Regions from separate parts of the Streptomyces herbicida genome, predicted to be linked through region 1. Evidence: riboswitches for the same ligand, from Rfam matches in the RefSeq annotation. Region 1 holds a riboswitch; each other region holds the start of a gene.
The links. A riboswitch is a leader RNA that binds a small molecule or an ion and turns the genes downstream of it on or off. The one in region 1 is predicted to bind cyclic di-AMP.
Positions count from the first base shown of each region.

Region 1 (3,982 bases):
CACGCGCTGCGCATCGCCGAGCGGGTGAGGTAGAGCCGCTCCCGCGCGCGGGTGATGCCGACGTACGCCAGGCGCCGCTCCTCCTCCAGCTCCTTGGTCTGGCCGAGGGCGCGCATGTGCGGGAAGACGCCGTCCTCCATGCCGGTGAGGAAGACGACCGGGAACTCCAGGCCCTTGGCGGTGTGGAGGGTCATCAAGGTGATGACGCCCGACCCCTCCTCGTCCTCGTCGGGGATCTGGTCCGAGTCGGCGACCAGGGCGACCTGCTCCAGGAAGTCGGCCAGCGTACTCCGCTCACCCTCCCCGCGCTCCTGCTCGAACTCCAGGGCCACGGCGGCGAGTTCCTGGAGGTTCTCGATACGGGTCTCGTCCTGCGGGTCGGTGGAGGCCTGCAGCTCGGCGAGATAGCCGGTGCGCTCCAGTATCGCCTCGAGGACCATGGCCGGTCCCGCGCCGGACTCGACGATCGTGCGGAGGTCCTCCATCAGCACGTTGAACCGCTTGACGGCGTTCGTCGACCGCGCCGCCATGCCGTACGCCTCGTCGACCCGGCGCAGCGCCTGCGGGAAGCTGATCTTCTCGCGCTGGGCGAGGGCGTCGATCATCGCCTCGGCGCGCTCGCCGATACCGCGCTTGGGGACGTTGAGGATCCGGCGCAGCGGGACGGAGTCCTCCGGGTTGGCCAGGACACGCAGGTAGGCCAGGACGTCCCGGACCTCCTTGCGCTCGTAGAAGCGGACGCCGCCGACGACCTTGTAGGGCAGGCCGACGCGGATGAAGACCTCTTCGAAGACACGGGACTGGGCGTTGGTGCGGTAGAAGACGGCGACGTCGCCGGACTTCGCCTCGCCCGCGTCCGTGAGGCGGTCTATCTCGTCGGCGACGAACTGTGCCTCGTCGTGCTCGGTGTCGGCGACATAGCCGGTGATCTGCGCGCCCGCGCCCGCGTTGGTCCACAGGTTCTTGGGGCGGCGGGACTCGTTGCGCTCGATGACCGCGTTGGCGGCGGAGAGGATCGTCTGGGTGGAGCGGTAGTTCTGCTCCAGGAGGATCGTCGTCGCGTCCGGGTAGTCCTCCTCGAACTGGAGGATGTTGCGGATCGTCGCGCCGCGGAAGGCGTAGATCGACTGGTCGGCGTCACCCACGACGCACAGCTCGGCGGGCTGGAGGTCGTACTCGCCGGGCGGTACGTCCACCGGGTGCTCGGCGGTGCCGACGAGCTCGCGCACGAGGGCGTACTGGGCGTGGTTGGTGTCCTGGTACTCGTCGACGAGGACATGGCGGAAGCGGCGGCGGTAGTGCTCGGCGACGTCCGGGAAGGCGCGCAGCAGGTTGACCGTCGTCATGATCAGGTCGTCGAAGTCGAGGGCGTTCGCCTCGCGCAGCCGCGACTGGTAGAGGGCGTAGGCCTGGGCGAGGGTCTTCTCGAAGCCGTCGGTGGCCTGGGCGGCGAAGTCCTCCTCGTCGATCAGCTCGTTCTTCAGGTTCGAGATCTTGGCGCTGAAGGACTTCGGCGGGAAGCGCTTGGGATCGAGCTCCAGGTCGCGGCAGACCAGGGCCATCAGACGCTTGCTGTCGGCGGCGTCGTAGATCGAGAACGACGACGTGAAGCCGAGCTTCTTGCTCTCGCGGCGCAGGATGCGCACACACGCGCTGTGGAAGGTCATCACCCACATCGCGTTCGCGCGGGGGCCGACGAGGTGCTCGACGCGCTCCTTCATCTCGCCCGCGGCCTTGTTGGTGAAGGTGATCGCGAGGATCTGGCCCGGGTGCACGTTCCGCTCGGCCAGCAGGTGGGCGATGCGGTGCGTGAGCACGCGGGTCTTGCCGGATCCGGCGCCGGCCACGATGAGCAGGGGGGAGCCGGCGTGCACGACGGCCGCGCGCTGGTTCTCGTTCAGCCCCTCCAGCAGCGCTGCGGCGTCGATCACCGGGCGCGCGGCGCCGTCGCGGTAGTACGCGTCCCGGTCCGGAGGCACGTCGAACTTCCCACCGAACAGATCGTCCGGAACCGGCTCCGGAGCGTGATCGTCCTCGGGCGGCGGCGGGGGTTCCTCCTCGCGCCCGTGAGGGGCCTGGAGGTCCGCCAGGAAGCTGTCGTCAAAGAGGCTGCTCATCGCTCTCCGAGTCTAGGGTGCCCCACCGACAATCGACCGCCGCCCCGGAAAACAGGACCGGCCCCGCGCGCGGGGGATCTTCCCGATGCATGAGCCGGACAACTGTCTCACGCTCCGGAAGCATGCTGTCACACGGGCGGAACTCTGCCTTCAGGTCACAAAAATGTATCGGGCATATCGCCCATCAACCTTCACACGGGCCACACCAGTTGGCTACCGTCTCGGGCGGGCCGTACGACCCCCACCGGCGAACGTCGCCGGACCGCGCGGCCTCCGCCGAGTCCGGTGCGCCGCCACGGCAGCCGGAGCCGGGGACCCAACCGACCTTGGGGTGAATCGGCCCAACCTCCCTCCGGAGCAAGGGCCGTAGGGCAACCCTTCCGAACCACCCGCCCGAACCCGACAGCTAACTCGGTAGGCGGAACGTGGAAGGAGTCGCCTCCCTTGGCGTCGCACCGCAAGTCGCGCCCCGCGAGTGCCCTGGTAACAGGCATACGCACCCCCGCCATCGCCACCGCCGCGCTCACCTCCGTGGCTCTGCTGTCCCAGACCGCCAATGCCACCCCCTCCGCCGACGGCGACAAGCCGAGCATCGAGGAGGTCGAGAAGAAGGTCGACGACCTGTACCGCCAGGCGGAGTCGGCGACCGAGAAGTACAACGCGGCCAAGGAGAAGTCCGGCAGTCAGCGCAAGAGCGTCGACTCCCTGCTGGACGACGTGGCCCGGCGCACGGACAAGCTCAACAAGGCACGTGAGGAACTGGGTACGTTCGCCGCCGCCCAGTACCGGACCGGGGCCGCCGCGCCCGACACCGCCACCTTCCTGCTCTCGGACTCCCCGCAGGACTACTTCGACCAGACCCAGCTGATGGGCCGGATGACCTCGCGGCAGAAGGGCGCGGTCGACGACTACATCACGCAGCAGTCGGCGACCATGAAGAAGCGGCAGGAGGCCGCCAAGAGCCTCCAGACGCTGACCGAGTCGCAGAACGAGCTGAAGACCGCCAAGGCCACCGTCCAGAAGAAGCTCGCCTCGGCTCGCGAGCTGCTGTCCAAGCTGACGGCGCAGGAGAAGGCCCGGCTCGCCGCGATCGAGAAGCAGAAGCAGGAGGAGGCCGCGCGCAAGGCCGCGGAGCTCGCGAAGAAGCAGGCGGCCGCGGAAGCGGCGAAGAAGGCCGCCGCCGCGAGTTCCTCGAGCTCCTCCGGTTCTTCGGGCTCCTCGGGCTCGTCCACCTCGACGGGTTCGACGGGTTCGACGGGGTCGACCGGTTCGACGGGCTCGACCGGCTCCTCCTCGGACTCCTCCTACACCACCAAGGCCGAGAAGGCGATCGCCTTCGCCCGCGCCCAGATCGGTAAGCCGTACGTCTGGGGCGCCACCGGCCCCGGCTCCTACGACTGCTCCGGCCTCACCTCGGCCGCCTGGCGGGCGGCGGGCGTCAGCCTCCCGCGCACCACCTACGACCAGGTCAACGTGGGCACCACGGTCTCGCTCACCAACGCCGAGCCCGGCGACCTGATCTTCTTCTACGACGACATCAGCCACGTCGGCATCTACATCGGCAACGGCATGATGATCCACGCCCCGAAGCCCGGCGCCTACGTCCGCGAGGAGTCGATCTACTACGGCGGCGAGTCGATCATCCACAGCGTGGTGCGGCCGGCGTGAGAGACCACCGTGGGGCAGGGGCGCGAGCGCCGCGGCCGATGTGAACCCGAGGCGCACGCGACCCTGTCCCGCACCCGCGCGTTTTTCCCGGCACGCGCGCGCGTGCCCCGCTCGCAAGGTGCGCACGGCTCCCTAGCATCGGGCCCATGCCCGCCTCCTCACCCCTTCGCGCCTGGTGGAAGCGGCGCCCGCCGACG
Region 1 covers NZ_JAUYWJ010000001.1:85,339-89,320, reverse strand. The annotation lists gene pcrA (DNA helicase PcrA) at 1-2,117, opposite strand, end outside; cyclic di-AMP (ydaO/yuaA leader) riboswitch at 2,382-2,553, shown strand; gene Q8A52_RS00395 (C40 family peptidase) at 2,562-3,785, shown strand; gene Q8A52_RS00390 (tellurite resistance/C4-dicarboxylate transporter family protein) at 3,932-3,982, shown strand, end outside.

Region 2 (3,982 bases), on a different contig from region 1:
CCACTCGTGAGGCTCGCGCCGGTGCGCAGCGCGCGCAGTTCGGCGCCCAGTTTCCGGCGGCGTACCGCGGGACCGTTCTGCATGGGCTACTCCCTACTCCCTTCGAGCCGCCCAAATACGGTCTGCCGTCGCAGAGTTCACCGCTTCGAGCGACAGATATATGCATATCTTGGTGGATCGCCCCCGTGACACGTGCCGTAATGGCAGTCTGACGACGAAGCACCAGTCCGGGACCGTACTCGAACCATCCGGCTCCGTGCCGGACTGCGGTCCCGTGGGAAAGGGACGACGTCGTCATGGCAGACCATCTGGAAGCATCCGTCACTCTGCCGAGCGATCCCGCCTCGGTCTCCGCGGCCCGTTCCTACGCGCTGGCCACTCTCGCGGAATGGGGCCTGCCACCGGACACGGAAGTGGCCGACACGGTCCGGCTCATCGTCTCCGAACTCGCCACCAATGCCGTACAGCACACCTTCGGTCAGTCACCCACCTTCACGGTGGACCTCGTGCTCGATCGTGACGAACACCTGCGCATCGGCGTCACCGACAGCCATCCGCGCTTCCCGAAGAGACTGCCCGCCGCCGTCCAGCAGGACAACGGCCGAGGCATGGTGATCATCCGCTGGCTCACCGCCGAATGCGGCGGCAAGCTACGGGTCAGGCCCACCCGCGAGGGCGGCAAGACCGTCTCCATCGAACTTCCCTGGACGGTACCCGCCCAGCCGGTCACGGCGGCGGGACAGCAGGAGCCGTAGCACTCAGGCCCCCGGCGTCCGATACGCACGCCCGAACGCCCCGCGCAGCAGGGCCCGGAAGGTGTCGGCGGCCGGAGCCACCTCGTCGGCCCGGAACGCGACCGAGATCGTCCGGCGCAGTTCTCCCGCTCCCAGCGGGCGCACCCCGACCGGAGTGACCGCCGTCCGCGCCACCATCTCCGGTACGACGGCCACGCCGAGCCCGGCACTCACCAGCGCGCACACCACGGCGTACCCCGGGGTCGGCACCAGCACGGACGGCGTTGCCCCCGCCCGGGCCAGAAGCGCCTCCACTCCCTGCCGGGCGGGCAGTTCCGGCGCCATGCTGACCAGCGGCTGACCCGCCAGCCCCGACAGCGGCAGCCGGGAGGAGTCACTGCTCAGCGCATGCCCCGGGGCGGTCACCAGGACCAGCTCCTCGACCAGCACCGGCTCCAGACCCACCGAGGACGGCACCGGAACCGGCTCCGCCGGGTGATACGCGTGCGTCAGCGCCAGGTCCACCTCCCCGGCCGCCACCGCCGCCACGCCGGTCGGCGGATCGTAGTCGGCCACCGACAGCTCCACATCAGGATGCGCCCGGTGGAACGCGCTCAGCACCGGCGGCAGCAGATGGGTCCCGGCCGTCGGAAACGTACCGAGCCGGAGTGTGCCGCCCGACAGACCGGCCAGCCGGGCCAGTTCGTGCCGGGCCTGCTCCAACTCGTCGAGCACCCGGCGGGCCCGGGCCACCAGCAGCTCGCCCGCGTCCGTCAGCCGCGCCCCGCGGTGGTGCCGGACCAGCAACGCCGTCCCCGCCTCCCGCTCCAGCTTGGCCAGCTGCTGGGAGAGCGCCGGGGGTGTGTAGCCGAGCCGCTCGGCGGCACGGGTGATGGACCCCGCCTCCGCCACCGCGACGAGGGCGGCGAGTCGGATGGGGTCGTACATACCGGTTGCCCGCCCAAAGGAATGCTTAAGGTTCACCCAGGATATCCGAAATACCTGCTGAAGGCCCGTCCGCGGGAGGCTGGGGGCCATGGACGGACAGCTCATCGCCTTCACCGGGATCGCCGCCGGCATGGTCGCCATGCCCGGCGCCGACTTCACGGTCGTCGTACGCAACGCACTGGTCTCCCGCCGGGCGGGCATCGCCTGTGCGCTCGGCATCGCGGGCGGGCTGCTCGTCCACACGGCTCTGGTGGCCGCGGGGGTCGCCGCGGTCCTGGTCGCCGTGCCCCCGCTGTTCCGCGCCCTGCAACTGCTCGGCGGCGCGTATGTGCTGTATCTGGGCGGACGGACGCTGTGGTCGCTGCGGCAGCCGCAGAGCGGCGACACGGACAGCGGCACTCCGTCGGCCGCGCACCCGCTGCGTCAGGGGTTCATGACCAATGCCCTCAACCCCAAGGCCTCGCTGACCTTTCTCAGCCTGCTGCCCCAGTTCGTACCGGCGGGCAGCTCCGCGCTGCCCAGGACCCTGCTGCTCGCACTGATCGTGATCGGGCTGACCCTGGTGTGGTTCCCGACGGTGGCGCTGCTGGTGGACCGGCTCGGCCGGTGGCTGCGCCGGCCGCGGGCCGCCATGGCTCTTCGGTCGGCGACCGGTGTGGCGCTGACGGTTCTGGGCGCGGCCCTGCTCCTCGAACCGTTCCTGACGTGACACCAGGTCAGGCCGGAGCGGGACCCGAGGGGGTGACGGCGCCACAGGCCTGCCACCCCCTCGGGCGGGTCAGCTGACCCGGCCGTACCAGACGCTCCTCGTCCAGATCTTCTGCAGCTTCACCACGTCCCCGGTCTTCGGGGCGTGCCAGATCTTCCCCTTCCCGGCGTAGATCCCCACGTGGTACACGCTGGAGCCCGAGTGGAAGAAGACCAGGTCACCGGCCTTGCGGTGCTTGGCCGAGATGTGGTGGGTCTTGTTGTACTGCTGGGCGGCCGTACGGGGCAGGGTCTTGCCCGCCTTCTTGTACGAGTACAGCGTCAGCCCGGAGCAGTCGAACCTCCGCGGCCCGGTGGCGCCCCACCTGTAGGGGGACCCCTTCTTGGAAGCCGCGACCTGGAGTGCCTTCGTCGCCATCGTCGCGGCCGATGCGTCGGCGGCGACACCCGGAACCACGATCGAGCCGCCCACGGCGGCGATGGTGAGGGCCGAGGCCGTACCGGCCCGGGCCATGAGCGACGGGACACGATTGAGCGCAGTCATGCGCAACCCTTCGTCAGCCGCCTGTGAAGGATGACCTGTCGGATTCGGGCTGGCGAAGTAGCCCGGCCGCGTTGCCGCGGCTTCACCCCAAGGGCTGCTCGGAACGAACAAACAGACGAACGAACATCCGTTCCGGCGACCCGTCTTGCTTGGGTCCTCCACTCCTGCCGATCCACTCCTGTCGACCGGTCATCCGGGCGGCGGCAGGACTCGGCGTCCGCCCGGACCGCCCCGCCGCTGTGGCGGGGGCTTGTCGTCAGACAGGGATCTTCACTCACAGGTGTCCGAAAATCCCAATGGAATCGGGGATTTGTGGCGTTACTCACCACTCAGCCGTTCGGGTGGACACCGCTGTGTTCGAGTCAAGGTCGAGGGGGTCGGGGACCCCCGGACCAGCGCGGAAGCGTCTCACCGTCCCCCTCGGGCAAGCGTGTTGCGCAACCTCCACGGCCTTGGAAACGGACCCGCGACTACTCCAAACAGCGGTACACCTTTTGGGTCGTTTCAACTCCGTTCCGGACGGCAGTGCGTCAATCGGCGGCGTCGGGTGGGACGGTGACCCTCGCCGTCCGGCGTTCGCCGTCCAGCACCCGCAGTGCGCGCGCCAACGTGGCCGCGTGCAACTCCGTCTCGCCGCGCTGGTGCATGAGGGTCAGCGCGTCGCGCAGCTCCACCGCCGCACGGACCAGCGCCTGGGCGGCCCGCAGCCCGCGGTAGGTGTCCTCGTGCTGGGCCGGATTGATCCGGCCCAGGAGGTCGACCACATCGAGGTAACGGTCGATCAACTCACCCTCGGCCCGCGTCAGGGCAGGCAGCGGAGGCAGCTCCGGAGGCAGCATCCGCCGGCTCACCCCGCGTCCCGAGCGGCGCGGGAGGCCTTGCGGCTGGGGATGATCCCGTCCACCAGCCCGTGCTCCAGCGCGCCCGGCGCGTCCAGGATCAGATCCCGCTCCAGGTCCTCGTGGACCTGCTCCGGGCTGCGTCCGGTGTGCCGAACGAGCATTTCTTCGAGGAGGGTCCGGGTCCTGGCCAACTCCTCGGCCTGGAT
Region 2 covers NZ_JAUYWJ010000021.1:112,640-116,621, reverse strand. The annotation lists gene Q8A52_RS35805 (helix-turn-helix domain-containing protein) at 1-83, opposite strand, end outside; gene Q8A52_RS35800 (ATP-binding protein) at 297-755, shown strand; gene Q8A52_RS35795 (LysR family transcriptional regulator) at 759-1,682, opposite strand; gene Q8A52_RS35790 (LysE family translocator) at 1,771-2,391, shown strand; gene Q8A52_RS35785 (C40 family peptidase) at 2,461-2,934, opposite strand; cyclic di-AMP (ydaO/yuaA leader) riboswitch at 2,938-3,144, opposite strand; gene Q8A52_RS35780 (hypothetical protein) at 3,465-3,773, opposite strand; gene Q8A52_RS35775 (ATP-dependent Clp protease proteolytic subunit) at 3,782-3,982, opposite strand, start outside.
Region 2: linked by a shared signal. The riboswitch ahead of Q8A52_RS35785 (C40 family peptidase) and the one ahead of Q8A52_RS00395 (C40 family peptidase) in region 1 are both predicted to bind cyclic di-AMP.

Region 3 (3,982 bases), on a different contig from region 1:
GGAGCGGTTCGCCGATCCGGACGTTCTCGACCTCGGCCGACGTGACAACCAACACCTTGGATACGGCCACGGCATCCACTACTGCCTGGGTGCCCCCCTTGCCCGGCTGGAGGGCCAGACCGCGCTCGCCACCCTCCTCACCCGCCTCCCGGACCTCAGACTTGCGGTGGATCCGGCCGATTTGCGGTGGCGTGGCGGGCTCATCATGCGTGGACTGCGCACTTTGCCCGTGGAGTTCACTCCCGTCCGGTAAGTGGGGGAAGTGCGGCCTGCTGCGGCTCGGATCTGATGAATCATCAACTATGTGATCTTCACGTGATCTACGCGGCATTAACTTGTGACAAGTGATCGTCAGTGGATACGTTCAGTCGACAGCGCGGTACGTCGGCTTTCTGTGCCGCGCCGGTCATCGCTGTCGCACGAAAGGCTTCCGCATGCTCTCCGGGAACGGTCGTCACCGTCGCCCCCGTCAGGCTCCGGCCATCCTCGTCGCGGCCGGAGTGACCGGCTCCGCCATCGCCATCCCGCTCCTCGGTGCCGCGAGCGCCAACGCGGCCGACGGCACCACATGGGACAAGGTGGCCGAGTGCGAGAGTGGCGGCTCCTGGAGCGCCGACTCCGGCAACGGGTACTACGGCGGCCTGCAGATGTCCCAGGACGACTGGGACAAGTACGGCGGCCTCGAGTACGCCTCCAGCCCGGACGAGGCCAGCCGATCGCAGCAGATAGCCGTCGCGGAGAAGGTTCTCGCCGACCGGGGCACTAAGCCCTGGGCGACCTGTGCGCTGCTCTCCGGGCTCACCGCGAGCTCCGGGTCGGTCGACGTCGACACCGGCGTCTCGGGGTCCGGTTCGTCCGGCTCGTCTGGCTCGTCTGGCTCGTCCGATTCTTCGAGCTCCTCCGGCTCCTCTGTTTCGTCCGACTCGTCCGACTCGCCTTCGAAGTCGGACTCCTCGGAGGAGGCCTCGCCCTCGACAAGCGCCGACAAGGACAGCGAGGCGAAGGACAACGATAAGAACGAGGACAAGGGCGAGGATTCCGCTAAGTCGGACAAGTCGGATTCTGCGGGTTCGGGCGACTCGCAGGGGAGCGGCGATGCACCCACAGAAGCCCCCAAATCGGGCGACTCCGACAACTCGTGGCAGAACGGCGGGTCTTGGAGTCTGGTCGACACCGGCGCCGTCGGGGGCGGTCGTCACCGTGGGACCAGTGCGGACGAAAGCACAGCAAACGGTCAGGACTCCGCCTCCGTGGGCCGTCACGCCTCGCGTACCTACACGGTCCGCGACGGCGACACCCTCGTGTCCATCGCCGACTCCCTTGACGTCGACGGCGGATGGCGTGCGCTCTATGCCGCCAACAAGGCGGCCATCGGCGCCGACCCGAACGACATCACCGCCGGTCAGACCCTGGACGTCGGTACCGAAAACGGCGGAAAGTAGCGGGAGTTGACGCCCCACTTTCACGCCTAATGTCCGGTTTGGTGAAAGTGTGGGATGAGTCTCAGAAGCCCTGATCGTCTTTGAAATTCCCCGGATCGCGTGTCTACGGTCGAGTCCGCTCGTCACCACGAGCCCCGGCTGTCGCAACGCCGAGTCCTGCCAGCGGCCGCACGGGAACAGTCGTCGCGTCACGCGCCGTAGGCAGGAGCGGGGGACCCAAGGTAAGTGCCGCGCCGGGCAGTTGAGCCGGAGCGGCTAGGGGTGGAGCCACGCCTCCCAGTGGAGGTGTGGCCGGGCAACTCAACCGGCCCGAACCCGACAGCTCACCTCGCAGGCGTCGGTGAGGGGATCCATCCATGCTGTTTTCCGTCAAGGGCAAGCACCGTCGTCCCTCGAAGGCCAAGGCCACGCGTGCCATCGCGCTCGCCGGTGTCACCGGCGCCGCCATCGCCGCCCCGCTGATGGCCTCCGGCACCGCCGCCGCCGCCACTGCCTCCGAGTGGGACGCCGTCGCCAAGTGCGAGTCCGGCGGCAACTGGTCGATCAACACCGGCAACGGCTACTACGGCGGTCTGCAGTTCTCGGCGTCGACGTGGGCCGCGTACGGCGGCACGAAGTACGCCGGCACCGCGGACAAGGCCACCAAGGCGCAGCAGATAGAGATCGCCGAGAAGGTCCTCGCCGCCCAGGGCAAGGGCGCCTGGCCGGTCTGCGGCACGGGCCTGTCCAGCGCCCCCTACGGCGGCGCCGCGGCGAGCTCCTCGAGCACCGCCACCCGCTCGACGGAGAAGCCGGCCGCCTCCCGCTCCGCCCAGCGCCCGGCCGCCAAGACCGTCACCACCCCGACCGGCAAGAAGGTCAAGAAGGGGGACGGCGAGTACAAGGTCGTCAAGGGCGACACCCTCGGCTCGATCGCCCAGAAGCACAAGGTCAAGGGCGGCTGGCAGAAGCTGTTCAAGCTGAACAAGGACATCGTCCAGGACGCGGACCTCATCTACCCGGGCCAGCAGCTGCACCTGAAGTGACAGGCGCCTGGTAGCCGAATCACAGGCCGCTCCCCACCGTGCTCCCCGCAGTGGAGGGCACGTGGGGCCCGCCCCCCCCCGTCCCCACGGTCTCCCCGCCCCGGTGCGTATTCCCCCGTACGCGCCGGGGCGGGGTTTGTTCCAGGGCCGCTGTGCTCGTGCTTGGGCCGCTGTGCTCGTGCTTGGGCCGCTGTGCTCGTGCCGTTCCGCCGGAGCCGTCCCTCTCGCCGCGTTCTTCTCGCGATGTTTCTCGAGCCGTTCTCCACCCCGCCTTTGTTTCGAGCCGGAACAATGGGTACGGTCGAACCCTGTCCACGGGACGGTCGGTCGGTGGCCGATGCCCCCGGGACGGTTAGGCTCTAGTCGCAAGGCACCCCAGCCCCGCACTTCCAGCGTCACATCCCAAGAAGGAGATGCTCGTGCCGTCCATCGACGTCGTCGTAGCCCGGGAAATCCTGGACTCCCGAGGCAACCCCACGGTCGAGGTCGAGGTCGGCCTCGACGACGGCAGCACGGGTCGTGCCGCCGTTCCGTCCGGCGCCTCCACCGGTGCCTTCGAGGCCATCGAGCTCCGCGACGGTGACCCGAACCGCTACCTGGGCAAGGGCGTCGAGAAGGCCGTCCTCGCCGTGATCGAGCAGATCGGCCCGGAGCTGGTCGGCTACGACGCCACCGAGCAGCGCCTGATCGACCAGGCGATGTTCGACCTGGACGCCACCGACAACAAGGGCTCGCTCGGCGCCAACGCCATCCTCGGCGTCTCCCTCGCCGTCGCCCACGCCGCCTCCGAGGCCAGCGACCTCCCCCTCTTCCGCTACCTGGGCGGCCCGAACGCGCACCTGCTGCCGGTGCCGATGATGAACATCCTGAACGGCGGCTCGCACGCCGACTCCAACGTGGACATCCAGGAGTTCATGATCGCCCCGATCGGCGCGGAGTCCTTCTCCGAGGCCCTGCGCTGGGGCGCCGAGGTGTACCACACCCTGAAGAAGGTCCTGAAGAGCAAGGGCCTGTCCACCGGTCTCGGCGACGAGGGTGGCTTCGCCCCGAACCTCGGCTCCAACCGCGAGGCCCTCGACCTCATCCTCGAGGCCGTCAAGCAGGCCGGCTACGTCCCCGGTGAGCAGATCGCGCTCGCGCTCGACGTCGCCGCGTCCGAGTTCTACAAGGACGGCAAGTACGAGTTCGAGGGCAAGTCCCGCTCGGCCGCCGAGATGACCGAGTACTACGAGGAGCTCGTGGCGGCCTACCCGCTCGTCTCCATCGAGGACCCGCTGTTCGAGGACGACTGGGCCGGCTGGAAGGTCATCACCGACAAGCTCGGCGACAAGGTCCAGCTGGTCGGCGACGACCTGTTCGTCACCAACCCCGAGCGCCTGGCCCGCGGCATCGAGGAGGGCACCGCCAACGCCCTGCTCGTGAAGGTGAACCAGATCGGCTCCCTGACCGAGACCCTGGACGCCGTCGAGCTGGCCCAGCGCAACGGCTTCAAGTGCATGATGTCGCACCGCTCCG
Region 3 covers NZ_JAUYWJ010000002.1:89,711-93,692, reverse strand. The annotation lists gene Q8A52_RS04115 (cytochrome P450 family protein) at 1-253, shown strand, start outside; gene Q8A52_RS04110 (transglycosylase family protein) at 435-1,442, shown strand; cyclic di-AMP (ydaO/yuaA leader) riboswitch at 1,626-1,794, shown strand; gene Q8A52_RS04105 (transglycosylase family protein) at 1,799-2,467, shown strand; gene eno (phosphopyruvate hydratase) at 2,881-3,982, shown strand, end outside.
Region 3: linked by a shared signal. The riboswitch ahead of Q8A52_RS04105 (transglycosylase family protein) and the one ahead of Q8A52_RS00395 (C40 family peptidase) in region 1 are both predicted to bind cyclic di-AMP.